3 regions of the Aliihoeflea sp. PC F10.4 genome follow, and region 1 is predicted to be linked to each of the others. Evidence: predicted binding sites of a transcription regulator. Region 1 holds the regulator's gene; each other region holds the start of a gene.
What was found. Region 1 encodes HrcA, which represses chaperone genes, less so after heat shock. Its sites were predicted from a motif close to GTTAGCACTCNCNNNNNGNGAGTGCTAAC; they were not measured.

Region 1 (7,484 bases):
GCTTTACGAAGAAGACCGTGCACCGGTGCAGCGAGACCACCTGCGTCGTGGCCTTTGGATCGGCGTGCTGGCCTACATTTCATTTGCACTTGCCGACATCATTCTCATCCCCGATGTCGCGGTACAGGCCATTACCACCCGTTTTGTCGTCGCTATCACGGTTGTCGCGATTTTCGAGTTCCTGCGCCGTTCAGGAGCCCGTACGATATGGCTTGAAATCGTTTGCGCGGCCGCGATGGTATCGGGATATGTCGTTTGGCTTCTGCCCGCGATCCAGACACAGGAAATTGCGAACTTTTCCTACTTCATGATTTTCGGTTCGATCTTCATGATGGGAGCAAACCTCTTCTTCAATCTGCGTTTCGCCATTTCCCTCGTGGCATCCGCAGTCATCCTCGTCGCATTCTTCGTGGCGCTAACCATCATCCCGGGCTCGTTCGCCTATCGGTTTGCGCTGTCGTCATTCTATCTTTCCTGCTTCGTTTTCACGTCCTACGTGAATCTGAAGCTGAACATCGAGCGCTTCAATGTATTCATCAACGCGCTCGAGGCACGGCTGCAGCAGCGCGCCGCGGATGAACGCGGTGAAGAGCTTTATCGCCTGTCACGCGCCGACCCTCTGACGGGCCTTCATAACCGACGCGCCATCGACGAGCGCATGCGCACGCTTTGGGATGATTTCGAGCAAAAGCGCACCTATTTTTCGGTGCTTCTGGTCGATGTCGATTTCTTCAAGCGGTTCAACGATTTCTACGGCCATCAGGAGGGCGATCGCTGCCTGATCGAGGTGGCCGAAGCGCTGCGCGAACCGGCAGAACGGCGGGGTGCCACGATCGGGCGCTTCGGCGGTGAAGAGTTCATCATCCTGGCGACGATCGTCAAACCCGAGGAACTGGAGGCATTTGCCGAAGAAATCCGCCGAACGGTGGAAAATCTTGCCGTGCCGCACGAACAGCGCCGCGACGGCTCGTCGATCGTGACGGTTTCCGTGGGCGCATCGATCGTTCGCGGACACGAAGGCTCCAAGCTCGAACACACGATCTACGAGGCCGACCGCGCGCTCTATCTGGCCAAGGCAAGCGGGCGCAATTGCATCCGCATCTTCGATCCCGCCGACTTCGAGGGCATCGACGACAGCGAGAACATCGCCGCGCTTTTGCGAATCGCCATCCAGAAAGAACTGGTCTCGATGGTCTATCAGCCCATCGAGGACGTCCAGAGCGGCGATGTCGTTGCCGCCGAGGCGCTGATGCGTCTTCGAAGCCTCGACGGACTTGCCATCTCGCCGGCGCAGTTCATTCCGGTGGCAGAGCGGACCGGCGCGATCATCGATCTGGGGCGCTGGTCGATCGAAACCGTCTGCCGGGACCTTCTCCTGCGATCCGACATCCAGATCGCCACAGTCAACGTGTCGCCCCTGCAACTGAAGATGCCAGGCTTCGCCGCGTCGGTAGCCTCGATCCTGGTCAAGACCGGCGTTGCCGGCAACCGGCTTGCCTTCGAGATCACCGAAGGTATGGAGATGGAAATCCACTCCGACATCATCCGCTGTATCCACGACCTGCGCCTTCTCGGCGTCGAGATATGGCTGGACGATTTCGGAACGGGGTTTGCGGGCCTCTCATGGCTACGCCTGATCGAGTTCGACACCGTCAAGATCGACCGTTCGTTCCTGCACGATGCGGGCACTGCGCGCGGGCGCGCGATGCTCGACGACATCATCCGGCTGTTGCGAAATCGTGGCCCGAAGATTCTGGTCGAAGGCGTCGAAAGCCGCGCCCAGATCGAATTGGTGCGCGAATTCGGCATCGACACGGTGCAGGGCTACCTGCTCGGGCGTCCGATGAGCGCGACCTCCCTGATCGGCGGCCCCGCCTCCCGAAGACGCGGCCTGCCGGTTTAAAGTCACGCGCCGACCACTGATTTTGCCTTTTTCGCGAAAACGCCTATATAAGGTTCATCCACCCTCCGCGTGACGCAGTTTCACGGTGAGCCCGTCGTGGCTTTGAGGTGTTCGGTCGGTTCCTTCCGGCAAAATCCGTAGCATCGGTCCGCGCCTCGCGGTTCCGTTGCCATTTCAATTCGAGAAAGGACAGGATCACATTGCAGGTCGTCGTACGTGAAAACAATGTCGAACAGGCGCTCCGCGCGCTGAAGAAGAAGATGCAGCGTGAAGGCATCTTCCGCGAAATGAAGGCGCGCCGCGCCTATGAAAAGCCGTCGGAAAAGCGCGCCCGCCAGAAGGCGGAAGCCGTGCGCCGGTCGCGCAAACTCGCCCGCAAGCAGGCGCAGCGTGAAGGCCTGCTGCCTTCGAAGAAGAAGCCGGCACGCGCCGTTGGCGCCCGCCCGGCACGCCCGGCGACGTCAGCCGCATAAGACGCTTTCATCGAATCAAAAAGGGCGGCCCGAAAGGCCGCCTTTTTTATTGGTCAAGCGCGCAGGCGCGCTATCAGTGCCGCACGGTGCGCAGGCCCTGTTCGGCCGATTCCAGTCGCTCGAGCAAAACGCGCAGGCTCTCCGGTATGGAAGTGTCCGCCTTGAATGCGGGCATGCGTCCCAGAAACCGCCGGTTGGTCTCCGACGTCAGTTCCTTGGCGATCGTCGTGGAAAGCTGCGGCTCTCTCATTTCAACTCGCTTCCTTGTACACATGACACGAACCTCAAATTCACGCGAACAACAGGGATGCAGGATCGATGGTTCCTCAAGTCGAGCGAAAGAGCCATCGAAAGTGAGATTTGTAGTAAAATTTTACTTAAATTTGCCTAACGTTACGCAGGCACAGATTTCGCCGAAATGTCGTTTCCTCTAGCCGAGAAGGCGGCTGACGATCTGGGCCGTATAATCCACCATCGGTACGATGCGGGCATAGTTGAGCCGGGTCGGCCCGATGACGCCAAGCGCCCCGATGACGCGCGAATCGCTGTCGCGGTAGGGCGCGACGACCAGCGATGAGCCGGACAGCGAAAACAGCTTGTTCTCCGACCCAATGAAGATACGCACTCCCGGCCCGGCTTCGGCGAGGTCGAGAAGCTGGAGCATCCCGTCCTTGGTTTCGAGGTCTTCAAACAAGTGCCGCAAAAGTTCGATGTCGGCCTGTGCGGTGATGTTTTCCAGAAGGTTTGCATGGCCGCGGACGATAAGCCGGGCCTGAAGTCCCGATCCCTCGCCCGCCCAGATCGCCAGACCGCGTTCCACCAGATCCTGTGAAAGAGAATCGAGCGCGGTGCGCGTCTCTTCTTTCAGCCGGCCGATTTCCGCCCTTGCTTCACTCAGTGTTCGACCGCGAATATGGGCGTTGAGAAAGTTCGACGCCTCGATGAGTTGGGACGAAGTCACGCCCGCCGGAAGGTCGACGATGCGGTTTTCGACGTCGCCGCTGTGACTTACCATGACGGCAAGCGCCTTGGTGGGTTCGAGCCGGATGAATTCGATATGCTTGAGCGCGGCTTCGCTCTTGGCCGTCAGCACCAGCCCCGCACCGCGCGACAGGCCGGACAGCATCTGGCTCGCATCGGTCAAAATGTGTTCCAGCGTCTGGCCGGAACCGGACGCGCGCACCTGGCTTTCGATGCGGCGTCGTTCGTCGCTCGTCAGGTCGCCGAGTTCCATGAAAGCATCGACGAAGAAGCGAAGTCCGGCTTGCGTCGGCAAACGCCCGGCCGACACATGCGGCGCATAGATGAGTCCGAGGTGCTCAAGGTCCGACATCACGTTGCGGATCGTCGCCGGTGAAAGCGATCCGGGCAAAAGCCGCGACAGGTTGCGCGAGCCGAGCGGCTCGCCCTCGCGCATGTAATTGTCGACGATCAACCGGAAGATGTCGCGCGAGCGCGAATCGAGATTGGGCAGCGTCGGATCGGTCATCATATGCATTGGATCATCATGGTTGTCGCCAGATATAGGAAGTTTGAGCGCTGCGGGGAACCATGTGTTCCTTTTCCTTTGCCTCACGAACGCCGGGCGGTTAGAAGCCGGGCAAACCGGAAACTGACGAGAAAAGCAGAGAACTCCATGCGGCCATCCAAGCGCCAGCCCGACGAAATGCGGGCAATCTCCTTCGAATGCGGCATCTCCAAACATGCCGAAGGCTCCTGCCTCGTCAAGTTTGGCGACACGCACGTTCTGTGCACGGCAAGCCTCGAGGAACGCGTTCCCGGCTGGCTGCGCAATTCGGGCAAGGGCTGGGTGACGGCCGAATACGGCATGTTGCCGCGCGCGACGGGCGACCGCATGCGCCGCGAGGCATCGTCCGGCAAGCAGGGCGGTCGCACGCTGGAAATCCAGCGTCTGATCGGCCGCTCGCTGCGCGCCGTGGTGGACCTTCAGGCGTTGGGCGAAGTGCAGATCACGGTCGACTGCGACGTGATCCAGGCCGATGGCGGCACGCGCACGGCGGCGATCACCGGCGGCTTCGTCGCGCTGCACGAATGCCTGCGCTGGATGGAAACGCGCCAGATGGTGAAGGTCGACAAGGTTCTGAAGGATCATGTCGCTGCCATTTCCTGCGGCATCCATGAAGGCAATCCGGTCATCGACCTCGACTATCTGGAGGATTCGTCCGCCGGCACCGACGCCAATTTCGTCATGACCGGTAGGGGCGGTATCGTCGAAATCCAGGGCACGGCCGAGGGCGAACCGTTTTCCGAAGAGGAATTCGCGCAGTTGATGGGACTTGCGAAGAAGGGCATCGCGCGCCTCGTCGACCTGCAGAAGATGGCGATCGCCTGACCATGACGCCCTCGTCGATCCTCGAATCCGCGCTTTACGTCGACGACCTCGATGCGGCCGAGGCGTTCTACGCCGACATCATGGGGCTGGAGCGGATCGTCAGGATCGAGGGGCGACACGTCTTCTTCCGCTGCGGCTCGGGCGTGCTGCTGCTCTTTAATGCCGAGGCGACGATCCATCCGCCCGCACAAGGCGCGAAATATCCTGTGCCGCCACACGGCACGCGCGGAGCGGGGCATCTGTGCTTTGCCGCAACGGGCGACGAGATCGAGCGCTGGAAGGCCCATCTCGAGGGTAAGGGCGTTGCGATCGAGGCGGACTTCAACTGGCCGTCATCGAAACCGGACGAACCGTCCGTCGGACGTTCGATCTATTTTCGCGATCCGGCCGGCAATTCGATCGAGTTCGCCGAACCGAGAATCTGGGGGCTTTGATGCGTGTACTGGAAGACAGGAAAGTCGTGGTCGCGAGCCACAATGCGGGCAAGCTGGCAGAAATGTCGGACCTGATGGCTCCATTCGGCTTCGAGGCAAAATCGGCTGCCGAATACGGCCTGCCAGAACCCGAGGAGACCGGAACGACCTTCGAGGAGAACGCCTATATCAAGGCGAACGCTGCCGCGATCGCAACCGGCCTGCCGGCAATTTCGGACGATTCGGGACTGATGGTCGACGCGCTCGGCGGCGATCCGGGCGTCTACACCGCCGACTGGGCGACGATGGCCGACGGCACGCGCGACTTCGCCGTTGCGATGGAGCGCACCAACATGCTGATGGAAAAAGCTGGCGCAACGGTTTCCGGGAAGCGTCAGGGCCGCTTCGTCTCCGTCATCTGTGTTGCCTGGCCGGATGGGCACGCCGAATATTTTCGCGGCGAGGTGGAAGGTACGCTCGTCTGGCCGCCGCGCGGGACGAGCGGCTTCGGCTACGACCCGATGTTCCAGCCGACCGGCCATGAGCGGACCTTCGGCGAGATGGAAGCGACCGAAAAGCACGGCTGGAAGCCCGGTCAGGACGAGGCGCTGTCACACCGGGCCCGCGCCTTCCAGCTTTTCGCGCGCGACATGCTGGGAGCGGCATGATCGACGAACCGGGCTTTGGAATTTATATTCATTGGCCGTTCTGCGCGGCCAAATGCCCGTATTGCGACTTCAATTCCCATGTACGCCATCAGCCGGTCGACCAGCAGCGTTTCGCTGCCGCGTTCGAGCGCGAGATGGCGACGATGCGCGCCCGCACGGGCCCGCGCGAGGTTACCTCGATTTTTCTGGGGGGCGGCACGCCCTCGCTGATGGAACCGGCAACGGTCGGCGCGGTGCTGGAGAGCGTCGCGCGCCACTGGCATGTGCCGGACGGAATCGAGATCACGCTCGAAGCCAACCCGTCGTCGGTCGAGGCTTCGCGATTTCGCGGCTATCGCGCGGCGGGCGTCAACCGCGTCTCGCTCGGCGTGCAGGCTCTGAACGACGCAGACCTGAAGTTCCTTGGCCGTCTGCACGATGTCGAAGGCGCGCTTCATGCGATCGGTCTGGCGCGCGAAATCTTTCCGCGCCTTTCCTTCGACCTGATTTATGCCCGTCCGCACCAAACGCTCGCAGTCTGGGAAGCCGAACTCGATCGCGCGATCTCCTATGCGGCAGATCATCTGTCGCTCTATCAGTTGACCATCGAGGGCGGAACGCGTTTTCAGCTTCTGTACGAGGCGGGAAAGTTCCAGATGCCGGATGCCGATCATTCGGCCGATCTCTACGCCTTGACGCAGGAGGTGACCGCCGCGCGCGGCCTGCCAGCCTATGAAATCTCGAACCACGCGCGGCCGGGCGCGGAAAGCCGTCACAATCTGGTCTATTGGCGCTACGGCGAATATGTCGGCGTCGGGCCCGGCGCGCATGGAAGGTTCGTGGAAAACCGCCGTCGGATTGTCACCTTCACCGAAAAACACCCCGAAACGTGGCTCGACCATGTCGAGAAAAACGGACACGGCGTCATCGGCGGCGAGACGCTGACACGCGAGGAAGAGGCAGACGAATTCCTGCTCATGGGTCTTCGGCTTGCCGAGGGGATCGATCTTGCGCGCTACGAGGCGTTGTCGGGCCGCTCGCTGTCGTCGAAACGGGTCGCCGTGCTCCAGGAGGAACGTCTCGTTGCACCGGTCGGAAATTCGCGATTGCGCGCGACGTCGGAAGGCATGATCGTGCTCGACGCGGTCGTCGCCGATCTGGCACGCTGAACCGCTTCCTTGACACGTTTGCCGTCGTAATAGGGCTCGAAACTGTCCCGGATGATAAGCGACATGGTCGGTGGTCTCCTCGTTCCACACGAACCGGGAACGCGCCCGTTTGTTCCGCGCTTTGAAAGCGTGTCCCGTCATGCCATGAAGACCGCATGACCGAACGCACATTCATCATCGGGCAAAACGCGATGAGCGCGCCGCCCCTGCCGGCCGCGCTCTATCTGGTCGCGACGCCCATCGGCAATCTTGGCGACATCACCATCCGCGCACTTCAGACGCTGGCTGCCGCCGACATCGTCGCCTGCGAAGATACGCGCGTCACGCGCATTTTGCTCGACCGCTACGGCATGCGTCGCAAACTCATCGCCTATCACGAGCATAACGCCGCCGAGGCCGGACCGAAGCTGATCGCCGCGTTGGATAGCGGGCAGTCTGTGGCGCTGTGTTCGGATGCGGGAACGCCGCTCGTCTCCGATCCGGGCTTCCGGCTCGTCGGACAGGCGGTGGAAGCTGGCCATCGCGT
Region 2 (7,484 bases), 1.1 Mb from region 1:
GCGACCACAGGCCATAGCGCCTGTACCAGTCTTCGGCTCTGGCAAGCTGCGCGGGCGAGGCGGGAAACCATCGTCGGTCGCGAAACCGCGTGAGGAAGACGCCCATCATCCAGTTGACGCAGGAGCCAAGCGTATTGGCGACACTCGCAACGACAAGTAGCGCGAGCGGATCGGCCGTGCGTGTGGCGTGCAGCACGGCGAGAACGGCCTCCGACGTGCCGGGCAGAAGCGTAGCCGAGGTAAAGGCGGAAACGGCCAGTCCCCAAAGGGCGGCGACTTCAGTTTCCATGAACAGGCGCGGGTGGCAGCATCAAAGGGCGATGCCAGCCGCCGGCCGGCGATGCAAGATGCGCCCAGCAAAAAGGGCGGCAAAGCCGCCCGTTTCGTTATGAATGCGCAGAAAAACTATTTCAGCTTTTCCTTGACGTTACCAGCTTCCTTCTGGACCTTGCCGGCGGTCTTTTCGGCCTTGCCCTTCATTTCGGTCTTGGTGGAGCCGGTGGCCTTGCCGGCAGCTTCCTTGACTGCGCCGGTCGCCTGCTTTGCTGCGCCCTTGACCTGATCCTTGTTCACCATCGCTCGTCTCCTTGAGGTTCCGGCGGAGCGCCGGAATGGCAGAAGAACGCGGAAACCCGACGGTGGTTGCCGGATATTACGTTGGGGCAAAAGAAAAGGGCGCCGAGAGGGCGCCCTTCCTTGAAGTTTGGGGATTGGACTTCTTAGAAGTCCATGCCGCCACCCAAGCCCGCTTGACGGGCTTGGGCAATCTAGATGATGGGCGTGCTTTATGGACTTCTTAGAAGTCCATGCCGCCCATACCACCCATGCCACCGGGCATACCACCCGGCATGCCGCCGCCGGCCGATTCCTTCTTCGGAGCCTCGGCGATCATCGCCTCGGTGGTCACGAGAAGGCCGGCAACCGAAGCTGCGTCCTGAAGAGCGGTACGAACGACCTTGACCGGATCAACGATGCCGAGCTGGATCATGTCGCCATATTCACCCGTCTGGGCGTTGTAGCCGTAGGTCTTCGAGCCGTTCTCGAGGATCTTGCCGGCGACGATCGATGCTTCGGCACCGGCGTTCGCGGCGATCTGGCGGGCAGGAGCCTGCAGGGCGCGACGCACGATGTTGATGCCGGCGTCCTGGTCGACGTTCTCGCCCTTGACGGTCAGGTCGGCCGAAGCGCGCAGAAGAGCGGTGCCGCCGCCTGCAACGATGCCTTCTTCCACGGCCGCGCGGGTCGCGTTGAGGGCGTCATCGACGCGGTCCTTCTTTTCCTTGACTTCGACTTCCGTGGAGCCGCCGACGCGGATGACGGCAACGCCGCCGGCCAGCTTGGCAAGACGCTCCTGAAGCTTTTCACGGTCGTAGTCCGAGGAGGTTTCCTCGATCTGCTGCTTGATCTGGCCGACGCGGGCTTCGATCTCGGCCTTCTGGCCGGCACCGTCGACGATCGTGGTGTTCTCCTTGGTGATGGAGACCTTCTTGGCGCGGCCGAGCATGTCGAGGCCGACATTTTCAAGCTTGATGCCGAGGTCTTCGGAGATCACCTGACCGCCGGTCAGGATCGCGATGTCTTCCAGCATGGCCTTGCGGCGGTCGCCGAAGCCCGGAGCCTTGACGGCAGCGATCTTGAGGCCGCCACGCAGCTTGTTGACGACGAGCGTGGCAAGAGCCTCGCCTTCGACGTCTTCCGAGATGATGACGAGCGGCTTGGACGACTGGACGACGGCTTCGAGAACCGGCAGCAGCGCCTGAAGGTTCGACAGCTTCTTCTCGTGAAGGAGAATGTAGGCGTCTTCCAGCTCGGCGACCATCTTCTCCGGGTTGGTCACGAAGTAGGGCGACAGGTAGCCGCGGTCGAACTGCATGCCTTCGACGACTTCGAGTTCGGTCTCGGCGGTCTTGGCTTCCTCGACGGTGATGACACCCTCGTTGCCGACCTTCTGCATGGCCTCGGCGATCATGTCGCCGATTTCCTTTTCGCCGTTAGCCGAGATCGTACCGACCTGGGCGACTTCAGCCGAGGTGTTGATCTTTGCGGCCGAGGAAACGAGCGTCTTGACGACTTCCGAGACGGCGAGGTCGATGCCGCGCTTCAGGTCCATCGGGTTCATGCCGGCGGCAACGGCCTTGGCGCCTTCCTGAACGATCGACTGTGCCAGAACCGTAGCGGTCGTGGTGCCGTCGCCGGCGATGTCGTTGGTCTTCGAGGCCACTTCGCGCACCATCTGGGCGCCCATGTTCTCGAACTTGTCTTCGAGTTCGATTTCCTTGGCGACGGTGACGCCGTCCTTGGTGATGCGCGGTGCGCCGAACGACTTGTCGATGACGACGTTACGACCCTTCGGGCCGAGCGTGACCTTCACGGCGTTGGCGAGAATGTCCACGCCGCGCAGCATGCGCTCGCGGGCGTCGCGGGAAAACTTGACGTCTTTAGCAGCCATTTCTTAGCTCCCTGGGTCTTTGGACCCGTTGAATTTCGGATTGGACGGATGTGCGGCTTATCAGCCGATCACGCCCATGATGTCGGATTCCTTCATGATCAGAAGGTCTTCGCCGTTGAGCTTGACCTCGGTGCCCGACCACTTGCCGAACAGGACGCGGTCGCCTGCCTTGACGTCGAGCGGGACGAGCTTGCCAGCTTCATCGCGCGCGCCGGAGCCGACGGCGATGACTTCGCCTTCCTGCGGCTTTTCCTTGGCGGTGTCGGGAATGATGATGCCGCCCTTGGTCTTTTCCTCGGAATCGACCCGGCGAACGACCACGCGGTCATGAAGCGGGCGGAACGTCGACTGTGCCATGTGACTTTGATCCTCGATTGGGATGATGTAAATGGTTCCCTCCGTCCGGCGAACCGGACTGCTAGCACTCACATATGGAGAGTGCCAACGGCGGCGGAGGTAAGCACACTCATTCGCAGAGTCAAGAAAGTTGCGGGAGCGTGCGTTGAAAATTTCTAGACCGGAGATGTGACATTCCTATGCGCCGCCGTTCGTCTTTCGGTTTTTTCGGCATGTTCGGCCGCTCATTCGACCTGCGTCAGCTCGATGCGGCCTTGCGCGGCGTCGACCTTCATCCGGCGTTGGTGCCGGAAGGCGTGAAGATGACCATGGTCAATCTGATGAAGGATCACGGCGTCGACGAGATCGAGGAAGCCTATCCGGCGGTCGCCGAGATGTTCGGCTATTGCGTGATGGGCGCGAACGCCTTTGAGGCCGTCAATGGCGGGCAGCGGCTCGCCGCCGTCGAGGCGAGGATCGAAAAGGCGCTCGACGCGGGCGAGGGGATCGATGCGCAGCTTATCCTGCTGGCGGTCCACGCAAAGCTGATCCAGCCGGAAGTCATCGAGCGCTACGGTATTTCCGCCGACGAATAGGTCAAGTCTTCGCGCTCATGTCGTCGGTCGGTTCGAGCGCCCCACGATCCATCCAAACACGATGCCTGCCGCGATTGCCGCCGGAACGAATGCGGATGCTACCTCAATTATCTGAGCGCGATGGTCGGCCCACGAAAGATGCGGAAACATTTCCGGCGAACTGTATGAGAAGAAGACACCGACGCCGATGCCGAGCACGGCTCCGGTGCCGATCGTCGCTGCCAGTCCGTATCGCCGCATGATGTAAAGCGCGAGAGGGTAGGCGGGCAGGGATACCGGTATCGTAAATGCGCCGATGACAGCGGCGATGAGAAGCGTCACGCCGATGAAGTTCACAACAAGACCTGGGCCCGAAACATCCGGCGGCATGTCCCCTCCGGACATCCACAGCATAGGCGCCATAAGCAGTGCGCTGGCCGATATGGCCGCGCCAAGATGCGCCACGATGAATGTCGTGACATGACGCAGAAACGAATGTGATCTCGTCGGTTGCATGCTTCAAAGCCTGTTTCGAACGGGCACCATAGCCAACGGCTCGTGGAAGCTTGGTTAAAGCGGGTGACTTCATCGCCTCCATCCGGTAGATGCGGATCGAAAATCTCCTGTCCTGACGAGTACCTCATGAGCAATATGATCGACACACTCGACGACATCGCCGACGGCTATTCCGTCATCCTGAGCGATGTGTGGGGCGTGGTCCATAACGGCATCGAGCCGTTTCCCGACGCCTGCGCCGCGCTGAAGCGCGCGCGCGAAAAGGGCAAGATCGTGGTGCTCATCACCAACTCGCCGCGCGTGCGCGACGATGTGGAGGAGCAGCTTGCCGCTATCGGCGTGCCGCGCGACTGCTGGGACCATCTGGTGACGTCCGGTGACGTGACGCGCGAATTGATCACTGAAGGCCCCCGCCGCATCTTTCATCTCGGCCTTGACCGGGATCTGTCCCTTTATGACGGCCTCGACATCGAGCTCGTCGAGGAACAGGAGGCGTCGGGTGTCGTTTGCACCGGCCTGTTCGACGACGAGACCGAAACGCCGGACGACTATGCCGAGATGCTGCGCCGGTTCCGCTCGCGTGATCTGCCGTTCATCTGCGCCAATCCCGACATCGTCGTCGAGCGCGGCGACAAGCTTGTCTGGTGCGCTGGTGCGCTGGCTCGCGACTATGGCCAACTCGGCGGGCGCTCTTTCGTCGCCGGCAAGCCGCATCAGCCGATCTATGTGGCGGCGCTGATCCTCGCCAACCAGTCGCTCGGCCGTCAGGCGCGACCCGAAGACGTGCTGGCCATCGGAGACGGCGTCCTGACCGACGTGAAGGGCGCGGTGTCGAACAATATCGATATATTGTTCGTTACGGCGGGCATCCATGCGCGCGAATACGACGCCGACGGCGCGCCGGACCTTGCGCGTCTCGGCACTTTTCTCGAAGGGCATGGCTATACGCCTGTCGCTTCGATCCCGCGTCTGCGCTGAGGCCAGGAGCTGACCTTGGGATGAAGACCGGTTTCGCCCATATCAGCGGCAGTGGCGAATTGCCCGAAAATTTACGCGGCGGGGTCGTTGCGATCGGCAATTTCGACGGCGTTCATCGCGGCCATCGCGCCGTGCTCGACCGCGCGCTGGACGAGGCGAAAACGCGCGGTGTTCCTGCCTTGGTGCTGACCTTCGAGCCGCATCCGCGCAAATTCTTTCAGCCCGATGCCGCCCTTTGCCGCCTGACGCCGCCTTCCATGAAGGCGCGATTGATAGCCGCCTGCGGTTTTGACGCGATGATCGAGCAGCGCTTCGACGGCGATTTCGCCGGCCTGACAGCGTCCGAGTTCGTCGAACGGATACTCGTCGGCCGGCTTGGAATTTGCCATGCCGTCACCGGGTTCGATTTTCATTTCGGCAAGAAGCGCGGCGGCGGCCCGGCCTATCTGATGGAGGCGGGCGAAAAGCACGGCTTCGGCGTGACGCTCGTTGATGCCTTTCGCGATGAGGGGGCAGAGATCGTTTCATCGAGCCGCATCCGCGATCTTCTGGCGATTGGCGACGTGGCCGAGGCGGCCGGACTGCTTGGCTATCGGTTCGCCGTTGAAGGCGAAGTGATAGGCGGCGAGAAGCTCGGACGAACCCTTGGCTATCCGACTGCCAACATGGCTCTTTCCGAGGATATCCAGCTTGCGCACGGCATCTATGCTGTTCGCTTTCGCCGCGCGGACGGTTCGCTTCATGACGGCGTGGCGAGTTTCGGGCGCCGCCCGACTGTGACGACGGATGGCGCGCCGCTGCTTGAAACTTATCTCTTCGACTTTTCCGGCGATCTTTACGGCGAGACGTGCCAGATTTCGTTCTTCGCCTTTCTGCGCGGCGAGGAAAAATTCGACGACCTTGATGCGCTTGTCGCGCAGATGAAGCGCGATGAAGAAGAGGCGCGGGCGATCATGACGAGCGCGAAGCCGCTCGGTGACCTTGATCTGGCACTGAATTTTTCCGCGCCGACAGCGTGAATATTTCTTTACTTGTTCAATTGTAAATTTAGCGGCAAGAACGCTTGCCTCATGAGGGAAATCCGATGTCGAAGTTCGCGGCCGCCGGCCTTGCAGTATTTGCCGCCACATTGGCCACGACGCCGTCCTTCGCGCAGCAGAGCTGGTTTTCGGGAGACTGGAGCCTGACGCTTGGCGTCGCGGCGATTTCGGCACCGGAATATGAAGGCGACGACAAGTACAAGTTCTTCGCCCAGCCGATCGTCTCGTTCGGCAGACAGGGCACCGAACGCCGCTTTTCCTCGCGCAACGACAACATCTCCATCGGTCTGATCGATACCGGAACGTTCCGCGCCGGCCCGACCGGCAAGCTCGTTTTCGAGCGCGACGGCGGCGATTCCGATGATCTCGAAGGTCTCGATCCGATCCGCTTCGGAGCCGAGATCGGCGGGTTTGCGGAAATCTACCCGACTGACTGGCTGCGCCTGCGCGGCGAGGTGCGTCACGGTATCCGCTCGCATGACGGCGTCGTCGCCGACGTTTCGGCGGATGCGTTCATGAATGTGACGCCCACCATTCAGGTTTCGGCCGGCCCGCGCGTTTCAATGGCGTCGAGCGATTATTTCGAAGCCTATTACGGCGTTTCGCCCGCCGAATCCGTGGCGTCCGGCCTGACGCCCTATACGCCGGACGGCGGCTTTCGTTCGGTTGGTGTGGGCGCGGCGATCAGATGGGACGTGACCGATAAGATCGAGACGAGCCTGTTCGGCGAATATTCGCGCCTCGTCGGCCCGGCGGCGGATTCGAGCCTGGTGCGCGAGCGCGGCGACGAGAACCAGTTTCTGATCGGCGTCTCGGCGACCTATCGCTTCGACTTCTCGCTATAGTTCCGGCGACCGTTCTAGGGGGCTTCCTTCCGGTGCAAGGCTCCGCTAAAAGCGCGGCTATGTCATATTTGGCGCGCCGCATGGCCCTGACGATACGAATTATTGGCCCGGCTGTCCGGGCGGCCTGAGGCTGCCGGACGGTCCGGGACTTTGCCGTTTGCGCGCTTTCCAGCGCGATCCTTCCCATGAGACATACGACGCGCGCGCCGGAATACCGGTTCGCCACAGGGCATGATGATGACCGATACCGCCGATAAGATCGACTATTCCAAGACGCTTTATCTGCCGCAGACGGAGTTTCCGATGCGCGCCGGCCTGCCGGACAAGGAGCCCCAGATCGTGGCGCGCTGGCAGGAAATGGGCCTCTACAAGAAGCTGCGAAAGGAGGCCGAGGGCCGTCCGCTCTTCGTGCTTCACGATGGCCCGCCTTATGCCAATGGCAACATCCATATCGGCCACGCGCTCAACAAGATCCTGAAAGACGTCATCACGCGCTCGTTCCAGATGCGTGGATACAACTCGAATTACGTTCCGGGCTGGGATTGCCACGGCCTGCCGATCGAGTGGAAGATCGAGGAGCAATACCGCGCCAAGGGTCTCGACAAGGATCAGGTGCCGGTCAACGAGTTCCGTAAGGAATGCCGCGAATTCGCGCAAAAGTGGATCGACGTGCAGACTGTCGAATTCAAGCGCCTTGGCGTTGAGGGCGACTTCGACAATCCCTATACGACGATGAATTTCCACG
Region 3 (7,484 bases), 2.9 Mb from region 1:
ACATCGTGGATCGAACTGCGCGTCGCATCGAAGGTCGAGAGATACATCTCTTCCGACACCTCAGTGCTGCGCAATTCAGCAGGGGACCTGGCGAGCGCTTCCACTTCGACAAAGAACGGCACTTCGAACATGCCGTCGTGCCCGATAAAGCGAATGGCGTTGCGCACTTCGTCGAAGCTGCGGCTGGGGTTCAGGAATTCAAGGGTCATCGTTGATCTGCCCTTGCCGTTTGCAGCAGCAGTGGTACACGCATAAACCCGTTCATGTGCTCCTTGCGTCGCACATCATTCCGACGATTGAGGGAAAGCATCCCGTCGGTTGCGGCCGAGTGGCTAAGGCCGATCATCTCCTGCCCTTCGCGGCTGGCTGGAACGCCGGTGAAGACATGGTAGATGGTCCAGGACCGGTCGGCTTCGATCCGGCGGCCATATTGTTCGTCGCCTGGTGCGCGGGCGGATGCACCGCCTTCATTGTCCCAGACGCCGATCGCGCGGTCGTGCCGCTCCCGTTCGATTTCATCTATGTATCGGGTCATGATCGTGGCCTTTCTCTAGTGGTCACGTCGGCATCAATGATGCCGGAAAATAGCGCGTTACCGGATAAGTCGGTGATCGCGATGGCGTCGGGCCGTTGAGGCATATCGAGCGTCTGCGAAAGCAGTTGCGCAATCTCAATGGCGTTGGCGAGATCGACGGCTTCCACCGCCTCTCGGCCCACGACAGCATGGGCGTCATCCGTCTCCCGCGTGCGGTAGAACTCGATGACAACTTTCATGGCGCTACTTGCTCTTTCAGCCGGAGCAGCACTGCCTCAGTGCTTGCCTTTGCCTTGGGAAGCATTGGCATCATTGGCGGCAAACTTGATCTGGTTGCCGAAGGTGCTTTCAGGCTTTGGCGGGGCCTTCTCCTGTTTCGGCTTTCTGATCTCGCGATTGCTTCGTTTCTGGCCTTTAGCCATGTCCGAACGTCCTTTCGATGAGGGTTGCGCCATTACCGGATTGCGACATGTCGACCGGCTCGAGGCTGTCCTGCGTCGTCACTCGCTCATGGCGTTCGTCGTCGTTGCGGATGCGATATTGCAGTGAATCTCCCCGTGCCGGCAGTCTGCCGGTTATGCGGTAGATATCGGCGGGTAATGCCGGCCTCACGAAACCGCCCTTGAGCCGGACAGCCTGTCCGATCGCGAAGAGATGAGCAGGAGCCTCGTGGCGGGCGGGACGGTTCGTGCGCCGGATTGGGTTGGTTGATATCATGGCTGTTGGTGATCCTTTTCGAGGGCGGCGTCGAGATCGGCGGGATCTATCGGCGCCATCTGATACGTGTGGCCATCAATGCCGATGGCGGGCAGGTGGATGAAGGCGCCTACACGTCTCCAGGCAAGGCGGGAGGATCCCTCCAGCAGTTCCTCATCCTGGTCCACGCGATAGTCGCCGGCAGGCTGCGCAGCGTCGAAGCCGGACAGCATGAAGGGTGCGGAGAACCGGACGATTTTCTGCGTGGTGCGCGTTGTCATGGGTCGATACCTCCGCAGGAGCACGCAAACGCGCCTCCTGCATCATTCCCATTCGAACCGGAACGAACTTCCGTGCTGCCAGTACATCCGTGGTCAGCGGCGCGTTCATTCCAAGGTTCGAACAGAGCGATATGCGCGCCAGGTCGGCGCGTGATGCATTCGCTATCGAGAATTCGGTGGTGAATGGCGGGTCTCTGACACCGCAAAAAGCCAAGTCGGCCAAATCAACGAGTTTTATATATGGGCTGTCCCCACCCGGTAAACAAGGAGCGGGTCGCTATTATTTATCTAGAATTGAATAAATGGCTCTTCCATAAAAATAAAAATCCTTAAAAAGGCAGGAAATACGTATTGAAAACAACAAACATCGCATTGGTAGAAGTGATATAAATTTTCGCAATTCCACCTTTTCAACGAAATACGTTTAGCACTCCTATCATTCGAGTGCCAAAGTCGCTATCTATCCGAGGTGGTCGCCCTATGCGCCGGCCTCAGAAAGAACCCCATGAAATTCCGGCCCCTCCACGACCGCGTCGTCATCCGACGGGCGGAAGGCGATCTCAAATCCAAAGGCGGGATCATCATTCCCGATACCGCGAAGGAAAAGCCGCAGGAAGGCGAGGTGATCGCCGTCGGCCCGGGTTCGCGCGACGAAGCCGGCAAGCTGGTTCCACTCGACGTCAAGGCGGGCGACCTCATCCTGTTCGGCAAATGGTCCGGCACCGAGGTCAAGCTCGACGGCGAGGATCTCCTGATCATGAAGGAATCCGACATCATGGGCATCGTCGAGAAGACAACGGCGGCCGCCAGCAAAGCCGCCTGACCGGCCGATACCTGATAATCAAGCCCGAACTGGACGAACATCATGTCTGCCAAGGAAATCAAATTCGCCGGCGAAGCCCGCGACCGCATGCTGCGCGGCGTCGAACTGCTGAACAACGCCGTCAAGGTGACGCTCGGGCCAAAGGGACGCAACGTCGTCATCGACAAGGCCTATGGCGCGCCGCGCATCACCAAGGACGGCGTCACCGTCGCCAGGGAGATCGAACTCGAAGACAAGTTCGAGAACATGGGCGCGCAGATGGTGCGCGAGGTGGCCTCCAAGACCAACGACCTCGCCGGCGACGGAACCACGACGGCGACGGTGCTCGCGGCCTCCATCCTGCGCGAGGGCGCCAAGCTGGTCGCCGCCGGGATGAACCCGATGGACCTGAAGCGCGGCATCGACATTGGCGTCGCGGCCGTCGTCAAGGAAATCCAGGCGCGGGCCAGGAAGGTCAAGTCGTCGGCTGAGATCGCGCAGGTCGGCACGATCGCCGCCAATGGCGATGGCACCATCGGCGGGATGATTGCGAGTGCGATGGACAAGGTCGGCAACGAGGGTGTGATCACCGTCGAGGAAGCCAGGACCGCCGAAACCGAGCTCGACGTGGTCGAAGGCATGCAGTTCGATCGCGGCTACCTCTCTCCATACTTCGTCACCAACGCCGAAAAGATGCGCGTGGAACTGGATGACCCCTACATCCTCATCCACGAGAAGAAGCTCGGTAATCTTCAAGCCATGCTGCCGATCCTGGAGGCGGTGGTGCAAAGCGGCAAGCCGCTGCTGATCATCTCCGAGGACGTCGAGGGCGAGGCGCTCGCCACGCTGGTCGTCAACAAGTTGCGCGGCGGCCTGAAGGTCGCGGCCGTGAAAGCTCCGGGCTTTGGCGACCGCCGCAAGGCCATGCTCGAGGACATCGCCGTGCTGACCGCCGGCCAGGTGATCTCCGACGATCTCGGCATCAAGCTGGAAAATGTCACGCTCGACATGCTCGGCAGCGCCAAGCGTGTTGTCGTAGACAAGGACACGACAACGATCATCGACGGTTCCGGCGACAAGGCCGGCATCGCCGCTCGTATTGCCCAGATCAAGGCGCAGATCGAGGAAACGACCTCGGACTACGACAAGGAGAAGCTCCAGGAGCGGCTGGCCAAACTCGCCGGAGGCGTCGCGGTGATCCGCGTCGGCGGCGCGACCGAGACCGAGGTCAAGGAGAAGAAAGACCGCATCGACGATGCGCTCAACGCCACCCGAGCTGCGGTCGAGGAAGGCATCGTGCCCGGCGGCGGTGTGGCGCTGCTGCGCGTCAGGACCGTGCTGGCCTCTCTGACAGGCGCCAACGCCGATATAACCGCAGGCATTTCGATCGTGCGTCGGGCGCTCGAAGCGCCGGTCCGGCAGATCGCCGAGAATGCCGGCGTCGAAGGCTCGATCGTGGTCAGCAAGCTCACGGACAGCAAGGACCACAACCAGGGCTTCGACGCCCAGACCGAAACCTATGTCGACATGATCGAGGCCGGTATCGTCGACCCCGCCAAGGTCGTCAGAACCGCCCTGCAGAACGCCGGCTCGATCGCAGCGCTCCTGATCACCGCCGAGGCGATGATCGCCGACATTCGCGCGAAGGAATCCACCCCGTCGGCCGGCAACGGCGGCATGGGCGGAATGGGATACTGAGAACAGTGCCTGAACCGTTCGGCCGACGCCCAGACAAAGCAATCTGCATTCCAACCTGGAAGGAATCTCCATGGCCACACAAAGCACGACCAAACCATCTCTCTCCCGCCGCTGGGAAGACTATCAGCCTTCAAAGACCATTCTGGTCTGGGCATGCATCGCGGCGATGATCGCAACGATCGTTATAGGATTCAGCTGGGGCGGCTGGGTCACTGGCGGCACTTCGCAGACCATGGCGAAAGCGGCCGGCGACACGGCGCGCGGGGAGCTGGCATCCGCCATATGCGTCGAAAGGTTCAACGCGGCCCCAGATGCGGCGGCGAAACTTGCCGAGTTCAAGGCGATACCCGACAGCTACAAGAAGCGTCAGTTCGTGGAAGCCGGCGGCTGGGCGACGATGCCGGGGCAGACGACTGCCGACCGGCTTGGAGTCCAAGGCTGTGTCACCGGGCTTGGCGCATAATACCCCGTTTAAAGCGCTCAGGCAGGCGCCAGGGCGTTTCCACCCGCCACAGGAAGGAACTTCAGCAATGATCTCGTTTGTGAAGAAGACAGATACGCATCCGACGCTCAAGCAGGTCGAAGAAAATCGCTTCGAGCAGATCCGCAAGGCGGCGGCTGAACGGCACCGCAAATCGGATACCGACGGCACCCGCCGCCGCGCCCGCCAGAAGGCCGAGGACAACAGGCTGATCTGAGATGCATGTGCTCTACTCGAAAAGGCAGCATCCGATGCGATATCTTGATCGAATAAGAACGGAACCGTCCCTCTGGCTCCTGATACTGATGGTCGGTGGCTTGGCCGCCACGATCCTTTACGTGGTTCTGACTAGCATCACCTATTGAGTGAAGTGCAAGCCAGCTTCACCGATCCGACGTTGGGATGATGGATGGGCATGGGGATGCGATCAGCGTATCTCCGGTATCCAGCCGCCTGGGGAGCTTGCTCTGCTGATCGCAGAGGCATTAAGGGAAGGAGCAGGCTGACATGCCGAGGCTGTCCGACTTGGGTGCGGAATAGTTCCTCCGAGGCGGACCAATAAGGGCCAAGCAGCGGTCAGCCGCAGCGGCTCAACGGCAGCTTTCGGGATTTTGCGATCTCATAGCCGATGATGACAAAGAGGTCTTAAGCAGCCAAACGCTCATATTCCATAGAGCGGGCAAAATCATTCGCTGCGCTCGCACGATTGGTGGGTTTTAGCACAGCCTGGGGGTCTCCCCGCTGAAGGGGGTGCGCCGGCAACGATAGTGCCGGCCAGGGGGGAAGGCCTTCCCCCTTCAGGCCCACGGCAAGATGCGCGTTTATTCGCGGGAACAATAAAACGAGCCCGCGCGAAGGAAGAATCAGAAGCGAATAGCCGTCGCCGGTGTTGGCGTCTCCCGGTATGATGAGGTGAGTTTGGCGCTCAGGCTTGGAAAACTAATGACGCAGCATGACCAGCACATCGCCGCGTGGCGGGATGCTTTTCGCGACGAGACAACGGGCATCCACAGAGCCATTCAGGATCTGCTCTGGAACTACGCCGCCTTTCGCACGACGGTTCGGATCGTCCGTCTTGCAAATGAGAAGAGAGGCTCGAGACCCCCGCTTAACCAGATGATGTTCAATCTCGTTTCCGAGGGATACTGGTCAAGCCTGCTTCTCGGCACTCGCCGACTTCTCGATAAGGCCCCGATAAAAGGCCCCAAGGGAGTTTACTCGATCCGATCTGTCGTCAACGACGTGAAAGCGAGCCAAAACTGGTTGACCAGGAGAATCTACGTCGAGAAAGTGCTTGACGCGCAATACGATCTCGATCGCCTGCATCAAGAACAACATGACCACCTCGTCGCCGCGAAGGGGCGTCCGGTGTGGGGCGATCCAGAGCTCATGAAAAGTGAGGCCGCGCATCGGCATTTCGATGTTTTGAGCGGCGTTTCTGCGTCAGAGCGTAACCCGAGCAATCTGATCTCGGACACGGTCTTCGAGAAGATCGAAACTCGGCTTGCCCGCCTTGATCGAATTGCCGAGCACGTTAACTCGCATGTTGCCCATGCCGGGAACAAGCAAAGTCGGCAGGACAGGGAGCTTGGTGATTTCGACATTCGCGATGCTGAAAAGACTCTCAGGCAGTTGAAGGAAATCGCGGATCTGGTCGGAGTGTGGTTCGCCAACGAAGGCGGTGCGGGCCTCGCCACATATCTCGGTGACCAATTCGAGGGCCTCGATCATCCTGTTGTAGACACCGCCGACCTTGCCGACCTTGCAGAACAATGGCGATTGATCGATAGAGAAATCGCAGAATGGTCGATCGGGCCAGAAGATCTGTGATCCCCGAGAGGCAAGCCGATTCCTTGGTTCGAACCGATACCGCCTTCTGTCAAAGCCACCGGCTTTACCGGAAATCCCGCGCCTTCACCCTGATGCCGCCGGCCACCGGCCCCTGCTTCTCGGCCGCAGCCGCCTCGCGCTGCCCGACACTCGCCAGATCCCGCGACAGATCGACGATCCGATGGGCGACAAGATGCACGACCTCGCCCTCGCGCTGAACGCGGCCCCTCACGGCGATCATGCTCGATGAGAGAATGACCCGCCGATAGCGCTCGAAGACCTTTTGCCACACGACGAGATTGGCGATGCCGGTCTCGTCCTCGAGCGTGACGAACATGACGCCATTAGCCGAGCCGGGGCGTTGGCGCACCAGGACGATCCCTGCCGCCTCCAGCCAGCGCCGGTCGCGCGCCGCCATCGCCTCGGCGCAGCTGACGATCCGGCGCTTCGCCAGGTCCTCGCGCAGGAAGGAGACCGGATGGCGGCGCAGCGACAGGCCGATATGCCCGTAATCCTCGACCACCTCGCGACCGGCGGGCATCGCTCTCAGCGCGATCGCAGGCTCGTCGAGTTCCGGAACGGTCCGCCCCTCACGGTCCGAGGCGGCGGCGAAGAGCGGCAGTTCCTCGTCGCGCAGCCCCTTGATGGCCCATTGCGCCTCGCGCCGGGCGAGGCCGAAAGCCGGACGGAATCCATCGGCCGCGGCGATCTGATCGAGCGCCGCGACGGGAACGCCGGCCCGCCGCCAGAGATCGGCGATCGAGGTGAAATTCTCATCGCCCCGCGCCGCCACGATGGCGGCGGCATGGGCATTGGCGAGGCCCTTGACCATTCGCAGTCCAAGACGGACCGCGAGACGGCTTTCGTCGCCGGTCGGCTCCAGCGTGCAATCCCAGCGGGAGGCATTGATGCAGACCGGGCGGACCTCCACCCCATGCTCGCGGGCGTCGCGCACGATCTGGGCCGGCGCATAAAAGCCCATGGGCTGGGCGTTGAGGAGCGCGGCGCAGAAGACATCCGGGTGCCAGCATTTGAGCCAGGCCGAGGCATAAGCGATCAGCGCGAAGCTCGCCGCATGGCTTTCGGGAAAACCATAGGAGCCGAAGCCTTCGAGCTGCTGGAAGGTCCGGGCCGCGAACGGCTCCTCATAGCCGCGCGCGA

Region 2: the regulator HrcA is predicted to act here: its motif matches at 2,867-2,895, upstream of groES (co-chaperone GroES).
Region 3: the regulator HrcA is predicted to act here: its motif matches at 1,936-1,964, upstream of ACX82Z_RS04045 (co-chaperone GroES).

Annotation. Positions count from the first base shown of each region.
Region 1 covers NZ_JBTSWH010000001.1:3,696,915-3,704,398, forward strand. Annotated here, with positions in the region: gene ACX82Z_RS18555 (putative bifunctional diguanylate cyclase/phosphodiesterase) at 1-1,903, shown strand, start outside; gene rpsU (30S ribosomal protein S21) at 2,104-2,376, shown strand; gene ACX82Z_RS18565 (hypothetical protein) at 2,450-2,626, opposite strand; gene hrcA (heat-inducible transcriptional repressor HrcA) at 2,807-3,874, opposite strand; gene rph (ribonuclease PH) at 4,013-4,729, shown strand; gene ACX82Z_RS18580 (VOC family protein) at 4,732-5,163, shown strand; gene rdgB (RdgB/HAM1 family non-canonical purine NTP pyrophosphatase) at 5,163-5,810, shown strand; gene hemW (radical SAM family heme chaperone HemW) at 5,807-6,958, shown strand; gene rsmI (16S rRNA (cytidine(1402)-2'-O)-methyltransferase) at 7,114-7,484, shown strand, end outside.
Region 2 covers NZ_JBTSWH010000001.1:2,605,541-2,613,024, reverse strand. Annotated here, with positions in the region: gene ACX82Z_RS13175 (YqaA family protein) at 1-289, opposite strand, end outside; gene ACX82Z_RS13170 (CsbD family protein) at 406-576, opposite strand; gene ACX82Z_RS13165 (hypothetical protein) at 612-800, shown strand; gene groL (chaperonin GroEL) at 797-2,449, opposite strand; gene groES (co-chaperone GroES) at 2,510-2,806, opposite strand; gene ACX82Z_RS13150 (hypothetical protein) at 2,986-3,381, shown strand; gene ACX82Z_RS13145 (hypothetical protein) at 3,397-3,750, opposite strand; gene ACX82Z_RS13140 (TIGR01459 family HAD-type hydrolase) at 4,012-4,854, shown strand; gene ACX82Z_RS13135 (bifunctional riboflavin kinase/FAD synthetase) at 4,875-5,873, shown strand; gene ACX82Z_RS13130 (MipA/OmpV family protein) at 5,939-6,739, shown strand; gene ileS (isoleucine--tRNA ligase) at 6,977-7,484, shown strand, end outside.
Region 3 covers NZ_JBTSWH010000001.1:827,199-834,682, reverse strand. Annotated here, with positions in the region: gene ACX82Z_RS04075 (DUF1488 family protein) at 1-209, opposite strand, end outside; gene ACX82Z_RS04070 (hypothetical protein) at 206-535, opposite strand; gene ACX82Z_RS04065 (hypothetical protein) at 532-774, opposite strand; gene ACX82Z_RS04060 (hypothetical protein) at 811-957, opposite strand; gene ACX82Z_RS04055 (hypothetical protein) at 950-1,252, opposite strand; gene ACX82Z_RS04050 (hypothetical protein) at 1,249-1,512, opposite strand; gene ACX82Z_RS04045 (co-chaperone GroES) at 2,018-2,335, shown strand; gene groL (chaperonin GroEL) at 2,378-4,012, shown strand; gene ACX82Z_RS04035 (hypothetical protein) at 4,083-4,475, shown strand; gene ACX82Z_RS04030 (hypothetical protein) at 4,543-4,710, shown strand; gene ACX82Z_RS04025 (AbiU2 domain-containing protein) at 5,436-6,323, shown strand; gene ACX82Z_RS04020 (error-prone DNA polymerase) at 6,388-7,484, opposite strand, start outside.